DNA from 4 places in the Qipengyuania sp. 902 genome. Region 1 is predicted to be linked to each of the others. Evidence: predicted binding sites of a transcription regulator. Region 1 holds the regulator's gene; each other region holds the start of a gene.
The links. The regulator LexA, encoded in region 1, represses DNA repair genes until DNA is damaged. The targets are predictions, from matches to a motif close to GTTCCNCNCTTGTTCT.
Positions count from the first base shown of each region.

Region 1 (4,721 bases):
GTACCTTTATCGCTTCTGGCGACGAGGGGCTGGACGAGCTTAGCCTTGCGGGTGGAAACGAGCTGGCCGATGTGACCGGCAACGATTTCGAGATGCGGCGGGTAAATCCCGTACAGGCGAACCTGCCCCACGCACCGGTCGAGGCGATCCGCGGAGGCGATCCGTCGCACAATGCGAAGGCACTGGAAGCGCTCTTGCTCGGGGCGCCCGGACCCTATCGCGACGCCGTGCTGTTCAACGCCGCCGCGACGCTGATCGTGGCAGGCAAAACCGAGGACTGGACGGTTGGTGCCGAAATGGCTGGCGACGCAATCGATAGCGGCGCTGCCCGGCAACTGCTGGCGGACTGGATCGCGATCGCGCAATGAACAAGCTGGTCGAGATCTGCGAAACCAAGCGTGGCGAGGTGGCCGAGCGTATGCAGAAGCATTCGCTCGATTCGCTCGATGTGCGAGCCACGGGCCAAACGCCGCCGCGTGGCTTTCGCTCCGCACTGGAATGCGCGCAGCAAAATGGCTTCGGCCTGATCGCCGAAATCAAGAAAGCTTCACCATCCAAGGGTCTGATCCGAGAGGATTTTCGCCCCGAGCAGCACGCTCGTGACTACGCCAGGGGCGGTGCGGCCTGTCTCTCCGTCCTGACCGATGCCCCGTACTTCCAAGGCCACGAAGACTATCTGGTCGAAGCGCGCGAGGCTTGCGATCTGCCGGTCCTGCGCAAGGACTTCATGGTCGACCCCTGGCAGGTCGCTGAAGCCCGCGCGCTCGGCGCTGATGCGATACTCATCATCGTTGCCGCGCTGGACGACGGCGTGATGGGCGAGATCGAAGCGGCCGCGATTGAGCGCGGGATGGACGTGTTAGTCGAAGTCCATGACGAACACGAGCTGGAACGCGCGCAAGCGCTTCAATCGCGGCTCATCGGTGTCAACAATCGGGATCTGCGGACCTTTACCACCGAACTAGCGACCACCGAGCGGCTCGCAGCCCTCGCCCCTGAGCACGCCCTTATTGTCGGAGAGAGCGGCATTGCGACGCATGCCGATTGCCAGCGCCTCGCGCGCGGCGGCGTCCGTAGCTTCCTCGTCGGCGAAAGTCTGATGCGGCAGGCCGATGTCGTCGCTGCGACGCGTACCCTGCTCCAAGGCTGACTCAGCTCCGGCACGTATCGCGAACGCCTGTTCTCCACAAGAAAGGTCCGAAACGGCTGAATTGCTTGACTTGCTGATATCCGTTGCCTAATTGTTCCACATTCGTTCACAGGGTTGTGAACAGGCGGCACGGGAGTTGCGCAGATATGCTGACAGCCAAGCAGCACGAATTGATCCGCTTCATCCAGCAACGGCTGGAGGAGACCGGCATTTCACCCAGTTTCGAAGAAATGAAGGAAGCGCTCGACCTCAAGAGCAAATCCGGCGTGCATCGCCTGATTTCCGCTCTCGAAGAACGTGGTTTCATCCGTCGCCTGCCCAACCGGGCGCGCGCGCTCGAGGTCGTCAAACTGCCCGAAGATGCGGTGACAGGCTCCGGCCAGGCCAAGCCTGCGAACGATACCGGCGCGACCACGGCGGCTACGGTAACGGCGAAACCCGTCGCCCCGGAACCGGCGAACGACATCATCGACGTGCCGCTCCATGGCCGAATCGCGGCTGGCGCGCCGATCGAAGCGATCGAGGGCCAGGCGAGCATGCCTGTTCCTGCCGCGCTGCTTGGGCCCGGCGAGCATTACGCGCTCGAAGTGTCGGGCGACTCGATGGTCGAGGCAGGAATCTTCGATGGCGACTTCGCACTCGTGCGACGGTCCGATACCGCTCGCGACGGGGAGATCGTCGTGGCGCTTGTCGATGACGAAGAAGCTACGCTGAAATATCTGCGCCGCGATGGCGGGCGAATCCGCCTCGATCCTGCGAATGGGGCCTACGAACCGCAGGTTTATGAATCCCATCGAGTGAAGGTTCAAGGCAAGCTTGCCGGTTTGCTACGGCGCTACCATTGACGCTCGACGAGATAGGTTTGGTTTGGGAGAGGGGCGCGGCGTCGGCTGCGCCCCCTCTTCTTTCAGAGGTTGTTTTTATTGGGAGCCCGCGTTCCGCCGGACGAGAGGGCGGAACCAACCGTGCTCGCCCTGCCCTTCGGCGACGGTATCGATACGCTCTTCGGCAAGGTAAATGGCGGTACCCCCTTCCCGCTCGAGAAACCGGCGATCGGCCTTGAGCCAACGTGGCTTGCATGAGAGCGGCAGGAAGCGATCAGCGATGACGATGTCGGACCTGTCGCAGGCGGCGGCAAGCGCTCGCTCCTCGATAAGTTCGCGGCTTCGCGCAATCAGCACGTCCCATTCTCGACCATCCCTATCGATACGTAAGCTACAAAAATCCCGGCTGCACCGAGCGCCCGACCATTCGGCTAAAGGTACGGGCTCCCCGTCGAGCGCTGCGATTTCGCGCAGGTTTTGCTGGGCGTAGCTGCCCTCGCTGTCCCGCAAAACAAGCAGCCGACCGTCAGCGCTCGCTATACCAACATCACGCCCGTCACGCGTTATCACGATGTCCGGGGCGGGTGTCGCCCACATCCATAAGGAAGCGACGGCGACGGGAATCACGCCCCAAAGCCGTTTTCTTCCATGCCACAAGGCTAACCAGAGCGCGCCAAGGACAAATATCGCCATCGCCGCCATCGGCATCTTGGGCGCGAGCTTCACGGCACCCGGCTGAGCCGAAACGAGGTGCGCGATCCACAGCAGCACATCGAGCGATTTGCCGACCAGCCACCAAGCCGGCGCCCCCAGCCCGACTACGTCCATCGCCAGCGCCAGTGCCACCAGCGGCATGGAGACGAAGGTCACCAGCGGGATCGCGAACAGATTTGCGACCGCCCCGTAAATCCCCGCCCGGTGGAAATGGAAGAGGACGATCGGCATAAGTGCGAGCTCGATGACAAAGCCGGTCAGGAACAGCATCAACGCCCGGCGGCCGAAACGGCGCAGGCCGCTTTCTTCTCGTGGCGCAAGGAATTCGCGAAACGGCTTCGCATTATGCAGCGCGACGATGGCTAGCACGGCGGCAAAGCTCATCTGGAAGCTCGGCCCGACCAACGACTCCGGCCACAGGAATAGCACCGAAATTGCCGCCACTGCGACTAGGCGCAAAGAGAGCGGCTCGCGCCCAAGCGCCAGAGCCGTCAGGACCAGAAGTGCGCCGATGCAACTACGCACCGTCGGCACCTGAGCCCCGGTCAAAAGCGTGTAGCCGATCCCGGCAAGCGCAGCGATTGCCGCGGCGACAATCGGCAAACGGACCCGCAGCGCAAGCCATTGCCACAGGGCCAGCAACTTGAGCGCAATCAGATAGGTCGCGGCGATGATCGCGCTCACGTGGAGACCGCTGATCGACAGCAAATGCGTGAGACCAGAATCGCGCATGGCCACCTCGTCCGCTTCGGAAATCGCCCCGCGATCGCCGCTGGCGAGAGTCGCCGCGATCGCGCCGGGAGCGCCGTCGAGACGGTCGCGAACATGCGCCGAGAGGTGCCGCTGAACCTGCGCAATCCAGCCTTCGCCGCCGCCCCCGCCGGCCTCTTCTACAATTTCGATATCCCCCACAACGCTGCCGGTGGCTGCATAGCCATCGAACCAGGCCCGTCGCGCGAAGTCGTAGGCACCCGGTACGATTGGCGGCGAAGGCGGCATGAGGCGCGCGGACAGCCCGACGCGTACGCCCTCCCGCAGCCCGCTATCCGCTTGATCCAGCGGCACATTGACGCGATAGGCCTTGGCGATTCCGTCCCCGGCATCGCGAGCCGCCAGTACGAGGCGGATGCGGTCACGTGCGGGTTGGTCCTCGCGCTCGAGAATGCGGGCGTCGAGCCGCTCGAATGCCGGTCGTTCGATCGGTTCTGCCCCGATCAATTCCGATCTTGCCCAGACCAGCCCGATCCCTGCCGCGAGGACGAGCGACGTGGCGACAGTCGCGGCGAGGAGGTAGGCGCGCTCGTCACGATCGCGCCACGCGGCGAGTGCTGCGAGGGCGACCAGCACCAGTCCAGCGATCGCCGCAGACCATTGCCATGGCGTATCGAGCAGAAACCACAGGCCGATCCCGCCGCCGAAGGCAACTGCCAGCCACGGTCCGCGGTCGAATCCGGCACTCGCCAAACCCGTCTCGCAGCGATCCGCAATTCTGGACATCAGGCCGCGCATGCGCCAAGGGCGCGGCACAGCCTGCACGGATCCTCCGTCCGTCCCCCCCATCGGTACCGAAGGCGTCCCGCGCGTCGCCATGCAAGTGTTTGAAAGGAAGCGAGAGCCAATGGCAAGCGATAGTGGAACGCCCGAGGGACAGGTCGTAACCCGCTTTGCCCCTTCGCCCACAGGATACCTGCATATCGGCGGGGCCCGCACGGCACTGTTCAACTGGCTATTCGCCCGGCACCACGGCGGCCGCACGCTCCTGCGGATCGAGGATACGGACCGCAAGCGCAGTACGCAGGACGCGATCGACAAGATCATCGAGGGGCTCGACTGGCTAGGCCTCGATTTCGACGATGCGCCGCTGTTCCAGTCCGACCGCGCCGAACGCCATGCCGAAGTGGCGCACCAGCTCCTCGCAGCCGGCCATGCTTACAAATGCTACGCCACGCCCGAGGAACTAGAGCAGATGCGTGCCGACCAGCGCGCAGCCAAGCAACCGATGCGCTACGACCGTCGCTGGCGCGACCGCGACG
Region 1 is NZ_JBNJLJ010000002.1:247,889-252,609, forward strand. Features, by position in the region: gene trpD (anthranilate phosphoribosyltransferase) at 1-368, shown strand, start outside; gene trpC (indole-3-glycerol phosphate synthase TrpC) at 365-1,150, shown strand; gene lexA (transcriptional repressor LexA) at 1,297-1,995, shown strand; gene ACSH0F_RS06315 (ComEC/Rec2 family competence protein) at 2,071-4,185, opposite strand; gene gltX (glutamate--tRNA ligase) at 4,307-4,721, shown strand, end outside.

Region 2 (4,721 bases), on a different contig from region 1:
CCTCGAGATTGCGGTGAATGATCGCCCAGGCCTCGGCATAGGCATCGTAGATCCGCACCTGTGCTTCGCTCAGGTTATGTTCGAGGATTTCGTACTCGACCCCGGCGAAGGACAGCGCACGGGCGAGATAGAGGCCCTGCGCCTTGAGGTCGCGGGCGACGAGTTCCATCGCCGCGACGCCGCCAGCGCGGATCTCGGTCATGAAAGCCTCGTGGGTCGGGAAAGCAGTCTCGGGTCCCCAGAGACCAAGCCGGGATGTGTAGCCAAGGTTGGCGATATCCGAAGCGCCAGTGGCAGACGCGTAGAGCACCCGGGCGCGCGGCAGATGGTTCTGCAGCCTGAGGCCCGCCATGCCCTGTTCGGAGCCCCTGACCTTGCCGCGGTTTGAAGAGCCACGGAGTGCATTGGCCATGGCGTGAGCCTCGTCGAAGGCAATCACGCCGTCGAAACTCTCACCCGCCCAGGCAAGGATCTGGTCGAGCCGCGTATCCTCGGCACGCCCCGAGCACAGCGTCGGATAAGTGACGAAGAGAATACCTTCGGACATCGTGACCGGGTGGCCGAGTTTCCAGCGCGAGAGCGGCTGGAGATCGAGCGGCAGCCCGCCAAGCGCTTCCCAGTCGCGGCGTGCATCTTCGAGCAGCGCCTCGTTCTTGGTGATCCAGACATGTCGGCGCTCGCCTGCGAGCCAGCGATCCATGATGACCGCGGCGATCTGCCGTCCTTTGCCCGCTCCGGTTCCGTCGCCGAGGAAGAAGCCTTGGCGGTAGGAGTGTCCGTCCTCGGAGAGTTCCAGCGAGGTGCCTTCCTGGCTCACGTTGAACTGACCCGGAAGATCGCGCGCAAATGCCTGGGCAGCGTAGACCAGTGTCTCGCATTGCGCTTCGGACAGCAGGCCATCGGCCTGCCAACATGCGGGAAGGCGCGGGCAAACATCGGGCTGCGGTGCCGCGACCGAACCCATGGCGACCGATTCCACGAGCGGGGTGGGATGGACCGGAGCATCTTCGAAGGCGATGCGGCTGGGCCGGTAAGGCAGGTATATGCCTGCCTGTTCGGGCACAGGCGCGGGGTCGGCGAGGACCGAATAGGCAAGGTCGATCGCATTCGCCGTGGCTGCTGGTGTCGCAGCGAACGGCGCCAGCGGCCGCACCGGCGCGCTTTGGGCCGAAGTCTTGCCAACGAGGCGCACTGGCTTGCCGAGCGGCAGGCGATAGATGTTGGCGGAGGTCTGTACGCGTGGCGGAAGCGCGGTGATAAGCTCGTGGAGCGAGATGAGGTCGGCAGTATCTCCGATGATCGCAGGCGAGGACGCAGTCGGCGTCTTGTCGAACACAACCAGGCGAACAGCGATCCCCGTCCCTGTCCGGCGAAACATCTGCTGCAGCCGAGCATCGAGGAGCAGCGATGCTTCGTCCTGTTCCTTGGCGAAGGTGGAGGCGTCGAAGCCTTCAGGCATAATGGCGACGATCCTCGCCCGATTAGCAGCGGCCCGGATTGCACCGCGTAGGTGACGCATAGCGGTCTCACCGTCCTTGCCGCGTTCCAGGCTGTGAGCGAACGGCGGGTTCGTCAGCACGGCAGACGGAACATGGCCGCGAAGCAAGTCGGCGATCAGTTCCCCGTCATGCGCAGTGATGGTGGCCGTGGGGAAGACGTGGGCCAGACCGTCTCGTCTTGCCGGATCGATCTCGTTGAGAAGCAGCGAAGCGTTCTGGAGGCAACCCCAGAGAGCAAGGGCACCATCGCCTGCGGACGGTTCGAGGAGCGTGTCTTGCGCGCAGACAGCTGCGGACTTCGCCATCAGCCAGGCCAGCATTGGCGGGGTCGAGAACTGCTGGAGCTCGACCTGTGCTTCGCTGCGAACGTGCCGCGGCGGCAAGGCTGCTTCGAGCCAGTCGAACCGCGCTTCGGCTTCGTGTACATTCGTCGCCAGATCGATCCGTGAGGACTCTCGAAGCCAGAGTAGTGCGGCGATCTCGACCGCGCTGTTGTAGTCGTCGATCGTCCAGGCACCTCCCCAGTCCAGAACACCGGCCTCTTCGGCGAACAGCCCGGAAATGTCGGTACGGGTAAGATGACGTCCCGAAGCAAGAAGCGCGGCAACTCGGGTGCCAATGGCATAGGCCATGGGCATGGACGGCAACTGCTCGCCGGCGGGAAACAAGTCAGATTGAAACATGGCAATTCGTCCTCCTGATGGGGGCATCGGGACACGCCCTCTGCCGGATCAGGAATTCGAGAAGCTTTCTCTCCTCTACCGCGCCGCTTTGCGGCGCAGCCATGCTGTAAGTTCATCGTTCCAGTCGGTGTCGCGTGAGGATGGTTTGCGAACGTGGATCGTCCGCCCTTCGCGGGCATAAGCGGCCAGGCCACGCGACGCGGCCAGCTCGCCGCCAGTATCGTGATCGACGAAGAGGTGAAGCTCGGTCACGCTCTCAGGCACGCTGACGAGACCGAAGCGCTCATTGCCCAGGGTCGCCCAGACGGGAATGCCGGTGAGAGCATAGGCCGACATCGCGCTCTCGACCCCCTCGGCAAGGCCAAGCTTGCCGGAAACTGGAGCGAAGAGACGAACAGCAGCTTCACCGAGCGCGCCGAGCGCGCGTTTCGGCTTTTCGAAAGCGGCCTTGCCTGAAGCCTCGGTAGACAGGAACGTGCGGTGGATGGCGATCGGGCCCTCGTCGAGGCTGACTGCCGCGATCATGGCGGGCAGAAAGCGGGCCCGTCCTTTCGGGCCAAGCGGCGTTCGTGGAAGGAAGCGGAGCGCCGGAGATGCGGCGAGGATGCCGCGGCTTTCAAGATATGCCTTTGCCGGACTAGCACGCAGTGGCTGTGCATCGCGCCAGATCCTCAGCGCTACCGCCGAGGGTTTGCAGGTGCTGGTTGATTCGGGTTCGTTGGTGGTCGCAGAACCTGAAAAAAGCGCCGGTGCCTCGAAACCTTCACGCGCCAGAGCAGCCAGCACGCTCTGCTGATCGCATCCCGCGAAACAGTGGAAGAGGATGGCCTGTCGGCCGAGCGACACACCGAGTGACGGCGTGCGGTCATCATGCGCGGGGCAACAGGCCATGCCCTTTGTGCCGGACCATTTGCCCCCTCGCGATTCGCAAATGCGACGGGCGGTCTCGGCAAGCGACCGGTTGGGATGAGTTTGGACAGACAGGGACATGCGAGCTCCTCAGCATGCAAAGTGGCCCCCTCATCAGCGTTCCTCTCCTCTCCCAAAGGCAGGCATTCGCGGCTTTCCTACAGGCACATGTTCTTTTTATGTTCTCTTTCGATTCGAATCAATGGAGCACAAGACGAGATGAACTGCCTCAATTGTCTGACCGCGCTAGCGGTCGCCTGTCTGGGGATGATCGCGACCTCCTCACAGCAAGTACGCGCCCAGGATTTCACCTTGTTCGAGCACGCGATCGTTCCGCCGAAGACGGGCCAGCAGCCGGCAAGGGAATATCTTCCTGCAATCTACCAGGCCGAGCCAGCAAACGTATCCTACCGGGAAGGCTTGTATATGGCGGCGATAGCCGAGGCTGAACGCCGTTACGGGCTTCCGACCAACCTGCTTCGTGCTCTTATCTGGGCTGAGTCCCGCTTCAATCCGATGGCTGTTAGTCCAGCCGGTGCTGCCGGGCTGGCTCAGCTTATGCCGGCCACGGCGAGAGAACTGGGCGTCCGGAACCGTCATGACCCTCTTGCATCGATCAACGGTGGCGCCAGGTACCTTCGCGATATGTTGGACCGGTTCGACGCAGTCCACCTGGCCTTGGCTGCTTACAATGCTGGCCCAGGTGCCGTCTCCCGATCACGCGGCATTCCCAACAATGGTGAAACGCCGCAATATGTCCGGTCTGTGTTGGGACGTTGGCAAGCAATTGGTAGGTACAATTGACGAAACTACCTGATTTCCGGCTATTGTCTGAAATCATGTGCCGGAATGAAGACGGACAACGCCAGTGAATGAGACCCCAGGTGAGCCGTTCGACTTTCGCAAGGCGTTGAAGGCACAGAAGCGCCGGAAGCTGAGAAAGGAGATCGCGTTGGGTTTGGGAGCATTCGCGATCGTATTTGCTGGAGGGATGCTGGCACTCAACTGGCCAGTCCATGATGCCAGCCTTGCTAACGACGATCAGCAGCCTCAGGCTTTATTCCAGCAAGCAAGCTCCCCACAATTCGACATCTGCGGATCCATCCGGCGCACATGCGTCGTGGATGGAGATACTTTCTGGCTTGATGGCGTGAAGATCCGGATTGCCGACATCGACACTCCCGAGATCAGCGAGCCTCGTTGCGACTATGAATACCAGCTCGGCATGCGCGCGACACACCGCCTTGTCGAATTGCTGAATGGCGGGCCCTTCGAACTGAGGACCATCGGTAGCAGAGACGAGGATCAGTACGGTCGCAAATTGCGGGTTGTAACGCGCGGCGGCCGCTCGCTTGGCGATCAGCTGGTCAGCGAAGGCCTGGCGCGAACCTGGACCGGGAGACGTGAACCATGGTGCTGAACCGCGATCAGGAATTGTGGGCCGTCGCGCTCTGGGTCGAAAAGAACCATGGCGAAGAGGGAACCGCGTATATCGCGCAGCAAATCCAGCGGCTATCCAACGAAGGGGGCGAGGCAGGCATAGCAACGTGGAAGACTGTTGCTGAGCGCTTCGATCAGCTTAGCTGCCAAAGCTCTACGAACTGAGGCTCGGCACGATGCGGAAGTGGCT
Region 2 is NZ_JBNJLJ010000001.1:1,009,040-1,013,760, reverse strand. Features, by position in the region: gene ACSH0F_RS05020 (strawberry notch-like NTP hydrolase domain-containing protein) at 1-2,182, opposite strand, end outside; gene ACSH0F_RS05015 (DUF7146 domain-containing protein) at 2,258-3,172, opposite strand; gene ACSH0F_RS05010 (lytic transglycosylase domain-containing protein) at 3,311-3,895, shown strand; gene ACSH0F_RS05005 (thermonuclease family protein) at 3,960-4,511, shown strand; gene ACSH0F_RS05000 (DUF6961 family protein) at 4,502-4,696, shown strand.
Region 2: the regulator LexA is predicted to act here: its motif matches at 3,262-3,277, upstream of ACSH0F_RS05015 (DUF7146 domain-containing protein).

Region 3 (4,721 bases), 310 kb from region 1:
CTCGCCCGCCGTACCGCTGAAGGCGGCCTGGCCGACGAAGGCGAAGCCTTGGTTGCCGCCGACATTGGCATTGGCATCGATTGCCGACAGGTCGATGATGTCGCCCTGCGCCTTGGAGAAGTCGGTGATCGTGTCGGCCGCACCGGCGCTGGAGCTGCTGTGGCCGAGCGAGGCGAAGACGAACGTATCGCCGCCCGTCCCACCGGTCAGCGTATCGACGCCGAAGCCGCCGGTGAGGGTATCGTTCCCGCCTTCGCCGAACAGGTCGTCAGCTCCGCTGCCGCCATCGAGGCTATCGTTCCCCGTCCCGCCGTACAGAAGATCGGCACCGGCATCGCCAAAAAGGACATCCGCCCAGGAGCCACCGTCGATATAGTCGTCGCCGCCTGCGCCGGAGATCGTGTCGCGCCCTTCGCCGCCGCGGATCGTATCCATACCGACTCCGCCGTCGATCCGGTCATAGCCATTGCCGCCGTCGATCGTGTCATCGCCCGCCGCGCCGGTGATGATGTCGTCGCCATCGCCGCCATAGATCGTGTCGATGCCGGTTCCGCCGTTGATCGTGTCGTTGCCGAGACCGCCGTCGATCGTGTCCATACCGACACCGCCGTCGATGTCGTCGTCGCCGTCACCGCCGTCGATCGTATCGTGGCCGTAATTGCCCCGGATGAGGTCGTTGCCGACTCCGCCAAGCATGGTGTCGTTGCCATTGTTGCCGAAAAGCCGGTCCGCTCCGTCGCCGCCTTCGAGCCAGTCGTAGCCTATCCCTCCGATCAGTTCGTCGTTGCCATCACCCCCGAAGAGACGATCCGCGCCGTAGAGGCCGAAGATGCGATCGTTGCCGTATCTTCCTTCGATGACATTCGCGGCGCCGGAGCCTGTGAGGTTGTCAGATGCGTGCGAACCCCTCAAATGTTCGATATCGGTCAGGCGATGAAATACGTCTGTCGCAACTTCTTGCAAGGCGTTTGGCTCCGCCAGGGAAACGCTCACACCAACGCGAAAATACGTATAGTCGACGGTATCGCGACCCTCCCCACCATCAAGTAGGTCGTTGCCCAATCCCGCGTAAAGGACATCATCTCCTTCATCCCCGAATAGCTGGTTTGCGTCGTCCGTCTCAACGTAACCGGTAGTGCCGGTCAGACTGTCGTTTCCAGCTCCGCCGCGGAGTATGTCCGATTGCGCTCCTCCGAAGAGGACATCATCGCCATTCCCGCCTGAAATGTCGTCGGCACCACCATTCCCGTCTACATAATCGGCGCCATCTCCGGTGGCCACAAGATCGTCGCCGTCTCCCATTTCGAAACGAAACGTCTCGATTTGCGAGAAACTGCCACGATTACTGTCGACGAAGCCGTCCGCATTGACGATAAATCGCGTATCACCACTCAAGCCTCGCAGGTCGAACTCAAGATGATCGTTTCCTGCTCCACCATCGATCATGCTTATTGCATCTCCGGTCATGCCATATTCAAGCTTGAAGAAGTCGTCACCCGAACCCCCCAGGAACGCTACTTCTTCCATCTCATCAAAGGCTAACCAGTAGTTAGCACCGGTCTCGCCCACCGAGCCTGAGATCGATCCCGTGTGAGTAATATAAGCACGGAAATAAATTGCGTCGGTATCGTCCGAATACTGGGCGACAATCGTATCCATCCCGCGACCGCCCCTGGCGGCAACCGCGTTCGTGGTAGAAACAGTTATGGTATCGTCACCTATACCTGTGGTGACGCGATAACTCTCGAAATTAGTAGCTGCGAGCGCACCATCCACGAATACTTCGAGACCGATCGCCACCTGAGTACCAAACGCTGGAGCGCCGAAAACCGCCTCCCAATAGTCGGTCCCGCTGCCGCCATCCGCGTAGTCGGTGGTTGATTCGGATCGGACGGTATCATCGCCTGCTCCCGCCTTTAGGATATTTGTACCTCCGCCACCCCGAAGTTCGTCGTCGAGGTCGCCACTGGTAATAGAGTCGTTTCCGCTTCCCCCATAGAGCCTGAACTGCTCGTAGTTCGAGAAGGAGCCGACGCTGCTGAAGATTGTTGCCCCGCTAGCATCGAATGTCCAGTCACCGGACGTCGCGCCGAAAGCGAGGGTCAACAAGTCGATCCCATCCCACCCATCGAACTTAATGGACCGTTCCAGTGCAAAATCTTGCAGCCTTAACAGATGCCGGTCATCCACATTCGATCCAGTGAAATCCAGAATTTCGAAATTGGAAAAAAACGTGGTTGTGTAGCCGGAGGACGTCTTTGCGGTCCCGTTGAAAGAGCCGCCACTCAGTTGCGCAGCCTCTATAATAGAGCGGCCCTGGGTGCGATGATCTACGATCAGCGTATCCACGCCGCCCAACGCATCGATGCGGCTAGCTCCGTTGTGGTTGTTATTAAATGTGACGCTATCGTCCTCTTCCGTCGCAACGAAAGAATTGTCCGGATTTACTACTGTTACACCCAAAACTCGACCCCTTCCTTAATTTGAAGACCCAATGCCTTTTTCTACTGCCCAAATCAACGGCAACTCACCCGAGTTGCCCCGATTTTCGAATGGGAGGGAGCAACCTAATTCGTGAGCATGTTTATATCAGCGGATACGCGCATACCGGAATTCGGAGAATAGGTAGGTTTGGAGACTTGGGCGACAGCGGTGGGATCGAAACGCGTCCTGCGACCTTGTGCAGCGTCATAAAGGCCCCACATCCGGCATGACCAAAAGACATAGAATTTTTCAACTGGCTGCGCGCCAGCTTGATTTATTGGAACATCTGCGGAACACTTTGCTTCATGGCACTCACCAAAATTTCCGTCCGCGGCGCTCGTGAACACAATCTCAAGGGCGTCGATATCGACTTGCCGCGCGATAGCCTGATCGTGATCACCGGCTTGTCCGGCTCGGGCAAGTCGAGCCTGGCGTTCGACACGATCTATGCCGAGGGTCAGCGGCGCTATGTCGAGAGCTTGAGCGCCTATGCGCGCCAGTTCCTCGAGATGATGCAGAAGCCCGATGTCGAGCATATCGACGGGCTCTCTCCTGCAATCTCGATTGAGCAGAAGACCACCAGCCGCAATCCGCGCAGTACCGTGGCGACGGTGACCGAGATCTACGACTACATGCGCCTGCTGTGGGCGAGGGTGGGGGTGCCGTACTCGCCCGCCACCGGCCTGCCGATCGAGGCGCAGACGGTGTCCAACATGGTAGACCGGGTGATGGCGCTGCCCGAGGGGACGAGGCTCTACCTGCTCGCGCCGGTGGTGCGCGGGCGCAAGGGCGAATACCGGAAGGAACTGGCCGAGTGGCAGAAGGCCGGCTTCACCCGCGTGCGCATCGACGGCGAGATGTATGCGATCGAGGACGCGCCCGCGCTCGACAAGAAGTTCAAGCACGACATCGAAGTGGTGGTCGACCGCCTCGCGGTGAAGGCGGGGCTGGAGACGCGCCTGGCGGACAGTTTCGAGACGGCGCTGAAGCTGGCGGACGGGCTGGCCTATGTCGATCTCGCCGACACGACCGTGGCTGAGGCGCTGGCGGAGCGGCAGGACGTGCGCCCCGCGACCATCGGTCCGGATGCCGGGAAGGGCGGCGCGATGAAAGGGGCGGGGTTACCCGACAATCGCATTGTCTTCTCCGAACGCTTCTCCTGTCCTGTCTCCGGCTTCACCATCGAGGAAGTCGAGCCGCGCCTGTTCTCCTTCAACGCGCCGCAGGGGGCCTGCCCGACCTGCGACGGCATCGGCGAGAAGCAGCTGTTCGACCCGCAGCTGGTCGTGCCCAACGAGGCGCTAAGCCTGAAGAAGGGCGCGGTGGTGCCCTGGGCCAAGTCCAACCCGCCGAGCCCATATTACATGCAGGTGCTCGCCAGCCTCGCGAAGGAATACGAGTTCGATCTCACCACCCCGTGGGAGGAATTCGACAAGGAAATCCGCGACATCATCCTCTACGGCACCAAGGGCCGCGCCATCCCGCTCACCTTCAAGGACGGGCGCAAGCAGTACACGGTGAAGAAGCCGTTCGAAGGCGTGATCGGCAACCTCAACCGCCGTATGCTGCAGACCGAAAGCGCGTGGATGCGCGAGGAGCTGGCCAAGTTCCAGACCGCGCAACCGTGCGAGACCTGCCACGGCAAGCGCCTCAACGAGAAGGCGCTGGCGGTGAAGATCGCCGGCACCGACATTGCCACCCCCACCAAGATGAGCGTGGCCGATGCGAAGGACTATTTCCTCAAGCTCCCCGATGCGCTCAACGATACGCAGCAGCAGATCGCCAAGGCCATCCTGAAGGAGATCAACGAGCGGCTGGGGTTCCTCGACAACGTCGGGCTCGACTACCTCAACCTCGACCGCACCAGCGGCACGCTCTCCGGCGGCGAAAGCCAGCGTATTCGCCTCGCCAGCCAGATCGGCTCAGGCCTTTCGGGCGTCCTCTACGTGCTCGACGAGCCCAGCATCGGCCTCCACCAGCGCGACAACGACCGGCTGCTCGAGACTCTCAAGCGCCTGCGCGATCTCGGCAATACGGTGATCGTGGTCGAGCATGACGAGGACGCTATCCGCACCGCCGACCATGTGGTCGATCTCGGCCCCGGCGCGGGCGTGCATGGCGGCGAGGTGGTGGCGCAGGGCACGCTGAAACAGGTGCTCAAGTCGAAGAAGTCGCTCACCGCGGCCTATCTCACCGGGCGGCGCGAGATTGCCGTCCCGAGCACTCGCCGCAAGGGC
Region 3 is NZ_JBNJLJ010000002.1:553,871-558,591, reverse strand. Features, by position in the region: gene ACSH0F_RS07755 (calcium-binding protein) at 1-2,463, opposite strand, end outside; gene uvrA (excinuclease ABC subunit UvrA) at 2,790-4,721, shown strand, end outside.
Region 3: the regulator LexA is predicted to act here: its motif matches at 2,764-2,779, upstream of uvrA (excinuclease ABC subunit UvrA).

Region 4 (4,721 bases), on a different contig from region 1:
GTTGAGGCAGCCATGCTTCGGCGCGTCGAGAATGGCTTGCGGCAGGATCAGTCCGTAGGCGGCGACCACCGCCACGTCGGCCTCCAGCGCCGCGAAGGCTTTCTGCTCCTCGGCAGATTTCAGCGATTTGGGATGCCGGACTTCGATCCCGAGATCGTCGGCCCGCTGGTGCACCGGCGTGCGCGTCAGCTCCTTACCACGCCGCCCGCCGGGCCGCGGCGGCTGGGTGTAGACGCACACCACCTCATGCGCCGCATCGACCAGCGCCTGCAGCGTCGGCACGGCGAAATCCGGGCTTCCCATGAAGATAATGCGCATTGCGGCCTTTCTCTGTCTCGCCCGCGCCCCTATCTGTGGCGCGATGGCATCGCAAGAGATCGAAACCCTCGCATCGGCGCTGGCCCGCCTGCCCGGTCTCGGCCCGCGCAGTGCGCGGCGGGCGGTGCTGTGGCTGGTCAAGCGTCGCGAGACGGCGCTGCCGGCCCTGCTCGACGCACTGGCCACCGTTGGCGAGGCGCTGGTCGAGTGCGAGACCTGCGGCAATGTCGACACGCGCAACCCCTGCGCCATCTGCGCCGATCCGCGCCGCGACATGAAGAGCCTGTGCGTGGTGGAGGACGTGTCCGACCTGTGGGCGCTCGACCGCGCGAAACTGTTTACCGGGCGCTACCATGTGCTCGGCGGCAAGCTGTCGGCGCTGGACGGCGTGCGGCCCGAGGATCTCAACATCGCCAGCCTGATGGCGCGCGTCGAAGAGGGCGGGGTGGACGAAATCGTCCTCGCCATGAACGCTACGCTGGAGGGGCAGACGACGGCGCACTATCTCGCCGAGCGGCTGGAGGTCTACCCTGTGCGGATTACGCAGCTGGCGCACGGCCTGCCCGTTGGAGGGGAGCTGGATTACCTCGACGAGGGCACCTTGGCGCAGGCCTTGCGAGCGCGACGGCCTGTTTGATATTCTGTCTGCGTGCGGGCCAGACATCCGTCCGGCCCTTGCGGCGGCACCAGCCCACGCCCCCACCCGGCCACCCACGGCACGGTATTTTATGGGTGGCCGGGTGGGGGCGTGGGCTGGTGCCGCAAGCTATCGACGGATGTCGATAGCGCACCCAACAAAGACTCCGGGAGGGGGAGCGGGACGGAACAGCTAGCCTTCGACGGATGTCGAAGGCGCACCTAACGAACAATTGAACAATCGCGCGCGCGCGCCTATCTGACCTCCCATGGCTATCCGTGAAATTCTCGAAGTGCCGGATCCCCGGCTCAAGGTCGTGTCCGAACCCGTCACCGAGTTCGACGATGAGTTGAAGACGCTCGTCTCCGACATGTTCGAAACCATGTACGATGCCCCCGGCATCGGGCTTGCGGCGATCCAGGTCGGCGTGCCCAAGCGGGTGCTGGTGATCGACTTGCAGCCCGAAGATACCGAGGCCGAGGGCGAGGTCTGCAATCACGGCGGTCACGAACACGTGCATTATCCGGTCAAGAAAGAGCCGCGCGTCTTCATCAACCCGGAAATCCTCGATCCTGCGGACGAGCTGGCGACGTATCAGGAGGGCTGCCTTTCGGTCCCCGACATCTTCGCCGATGTCGATCGCCCGGCCACCTGCCGCGTGCGCTACCAGGATCTCGAAGGCGAGACCCACGAAGAGGACCTCGACGGGCTCATGGCCACGTGCATCCAGCACGAAATGGACCATCTCGAGGGCATCCTGTTCATCGACCACCTCAGCCGCCTCAAGCGCAACATGGCGCTCAAAAAGCTGAAGAAGCTGCGCGAAGCGGCGTAATTTGCTTGGCCTCAAGCGCCGGCGGCCGCGGCCGCGGCCTTAGGCTATCCTCGCTCACGCGACCTGAAGGTCACATCGCTGCGGGCGGCCGGTCGGCCTTGCCTCACCTTCGGTTCGGTTCTCTAGGAGAGGATAGGTCGCGCCTCAAAATCAAGGCTCGCCCCTCCTAGAGCACCGGGCCGGCGGAGGCCCGGCAAGGGCGACCGCCCGCCCGCAGCGGGCGCGGCTTGCCGCGCGTCTAGCGAGGACGAACCCGCGGATGCGGGTTCGCAATACAATTAGGCTACTTCCAGCATCGCATCGCGCGCTTTCACGCAGTCCTCGACCACTTCGTGGCACATCCGCGCGCAGCGCTGGCAGTGCGGGTTGTCGTGCTTGTCGCATTCCTCGGCGCAGACCTTGCAGGCGAGGATGCAGGCTTCGAGCAGCGACTTGATCACCGCCGTATTGCCATGAGTCCGCCGCGCCGCGACCGTGCTGACGGCCTGGCAGATGTCCGACGCGTCGGAGCACTTGCGGATGCATTCGGACATGTCGCCCTCTTCCGCATTGCAGGCATCGACGCAGCTGCTGGCTATCGCCGCGCAATACATCGCGTGCTTCACCGCTTCGCCAAGTTCCTCGGTATAGTCGGCACCCACGGCGGGGTGGTCCTGGATCATTTCCTTGATCGACATAGAATATCTCCTCTTTGCATGAGGAGCGCGCGGCTGTGGGGATAGTTCCGGGCAGGTCTTTTCCGCAAGTCCCGTTCCAGCTATGTTCCGGCGCATGGATATGACCGTTCTCATCGTCGCCGTCGCCGCCCTCCTGATCGGGGTGGCGCTCGGCTGGTTCGCCGGATCGCGACCGGCAGCCGACTGGAAAGCGCGCCATGGCGAGCGTGATGCCGAGGCCAAGGAACTGGACGAGAAGTTCCGCCGCGCCATCGTGGAGCTGGAGAATGCGACCGTGCGCGCGGCCCGCGCCGATGCGCTCGACGGCGAATTGCGCGAAACCCGCACGGCGCATGAAACGGCGCTCGATGCCCTGCGGCGCGACAATGTCGCGCTCGGGTCCGAACTGGCGACGCTGAAGGAAAAGACCGCCAATTTCGACGAGCAGAAACGCCTGCTGGTCGAGGCGCGCGAGGAATTGCTCAAGGAATTCCAGAACACCGGCACCGCTGTGTTGTCGAAGGCACAGGAAGATTTCCTCAAGCGCGCGAACGAGCGTTTCGGCCACTCCGAAAAGACCAGCGAGGAAAAGCTGCGCGCTCTGCTCGATCCGGTGGGTAAGCGGCTGGAGGCTTACGAGAAGCAGGTCGCCGCGCTGGAGGAAAAGCGCACCGATGCCTTCGGGCGGCTCTACCAACAGATCACCGAGATGCAGCGCGGGCAGGAAGAGGTCCGGCGCGAGGCGCAGCGGCTCGGAAACAGCCTGACCAACGCCCCCAAGGCCCGCGGCCGCTGGGGCGAGCGGGCGCTGCAGAACGTGCTCGAGCAATGCGGATTGTCGGAGCATACCGATTTCGATCTCGAACATTCGATCGAGACCGAGGAAGGGCGGCTGCGCCCCGATGCGGTGGTGCATGTGCCGGGGCAGAAGAAGCTCGTGATCGATGCCAAGGTCTCGCTCAACGCATACCAGGCCGCGTTCGAAGCGGATGACGACGACGAGCGCGGGCGGCATCTAGACCTGCATGCGAAATCGATGCGCAACCACGTCCAGACGCTCGGCAGCAAGAGCTACCAGAGCCAGTTCGACGACACGCCCGACTATGTGGTGATGTTCGTCCCCGGCGAACATTTCGTCGCCGCCGCGCTGGAGCACGATCCGGAGTTGTGGGACTTCGCCTTCCGCAACAAGGTGCTGCTGGCGACGCCCACCAACCTCGTCGCCATCGCGCGCACCGTGGCGCAGGTCTGGCGGCAGGACACGATCGCGCAGGAAGCGGTGGAGATCGGCAAGGCCGGGGCGGAGCTTTACGACCGCCTCGCCGTCGCCGCCGAACACATGAAGCGCGTTGGTGGCGGGCTGGAGACGGCGGTCAACAATTACAACAAGTTCGTCGGCAGTTTCGAACGCAACGTGCTGACTTCGGGCAGGCGCCTCGCCGAACGCGGCATCGAAATCGGCAAGCGCGAGATCGAGGAAGTGCCGAAGGTGGAGGCGACCCCGCGCTACAATGCGGAAGACGCCGCGCAGATCGAGGACGGCACCGGCGAAGGGCGCGAAGCGGCGGAGTGAGCAACTCCTCTATCGTCATCCCAGCGCAAGCTGGGATCGCTCACCTCCTGGCCGGACATTAGCGGATGAGCGGCTGGGTCTATCTCATGACCAACAAGCCGCGCGGCGTGCTTTACATCGGCGTCACCTCCGACCTCCCCTTCCGCATCCAGCAACACCGTACAGGCAAAGGCTCCACTTTCTGCCGACGCTACGGTTTGGACCGACTGGTGCACGAGGAGGAGTACGAAGACATCACCGACGCCATCGCACGTGAGAAGGCGATGAAGGCGTGGAAGCGTGAGTGGAAGATCGAACTGATCGAGCAGGCGAACCCGGACTGGAGCGACCTGTTCGAGCGGCTCGCCTGACCGAGAGCGATCCCAGCTTTCAACCTACGGTTGTGCTTCGCAACCGCTGGGACGACGATTATGCTGAGTTGATGGGCGTCGGCTTTCGATTTTTATGCAGAGGCAAGCACTACTTCGCCCTTGCCCAACCTTCCCGCTCAGCCTGAGCTTGTCGAAGGCCACGCGCCAACCCTAGAAGCAATGCATGACCTTCTTCACGTACCTGCTGCGCTGCAATGATGACAGCTATTACGTTGGGCACACCGAGGATCTGGAAAACCGCATGGCGCAACATCGATCCGGGATGCTGGGCGGATACACCGCTGGCCGGCTGCCGGTATCGTTTGAATGGTCGCAGGACTTTCCCACGCGC
Region 4 is NZ_JBNJLJ010000003.1:286,607-291,327, reverse strand. Features, by position in the region: gene fmt (methionyl-tRNA formyltransferase) at 1-318, opposite strand, end outside; gene recR (recombination mediator RecR) at 362-955, shown strand; gene ACSH0F_RS11045 (peptide deformylase) at 1,224-1,790, shown strand; gene ACSH0F_RS11040 (four-helix bundle copper-binding protein) at 2,069-2,467, opposite strand; gene rmuC (DNA recombination protein RmuC) at 2,568-4,019, shown strand; gene ACSH0F_RS11030 (GIY-YIG nuclease family protein) at 4,085-4,369, shown strand; gene ACSH0F_RS11025 (GIY-YIG nuclease family protein) at 4,554-4,721, shown strand, end outside.
Region 4: the regulator LexA is predicted to act here: its motif matches at 2,541-2,556, upstream of rmuC (DNA recombination protein RmuC).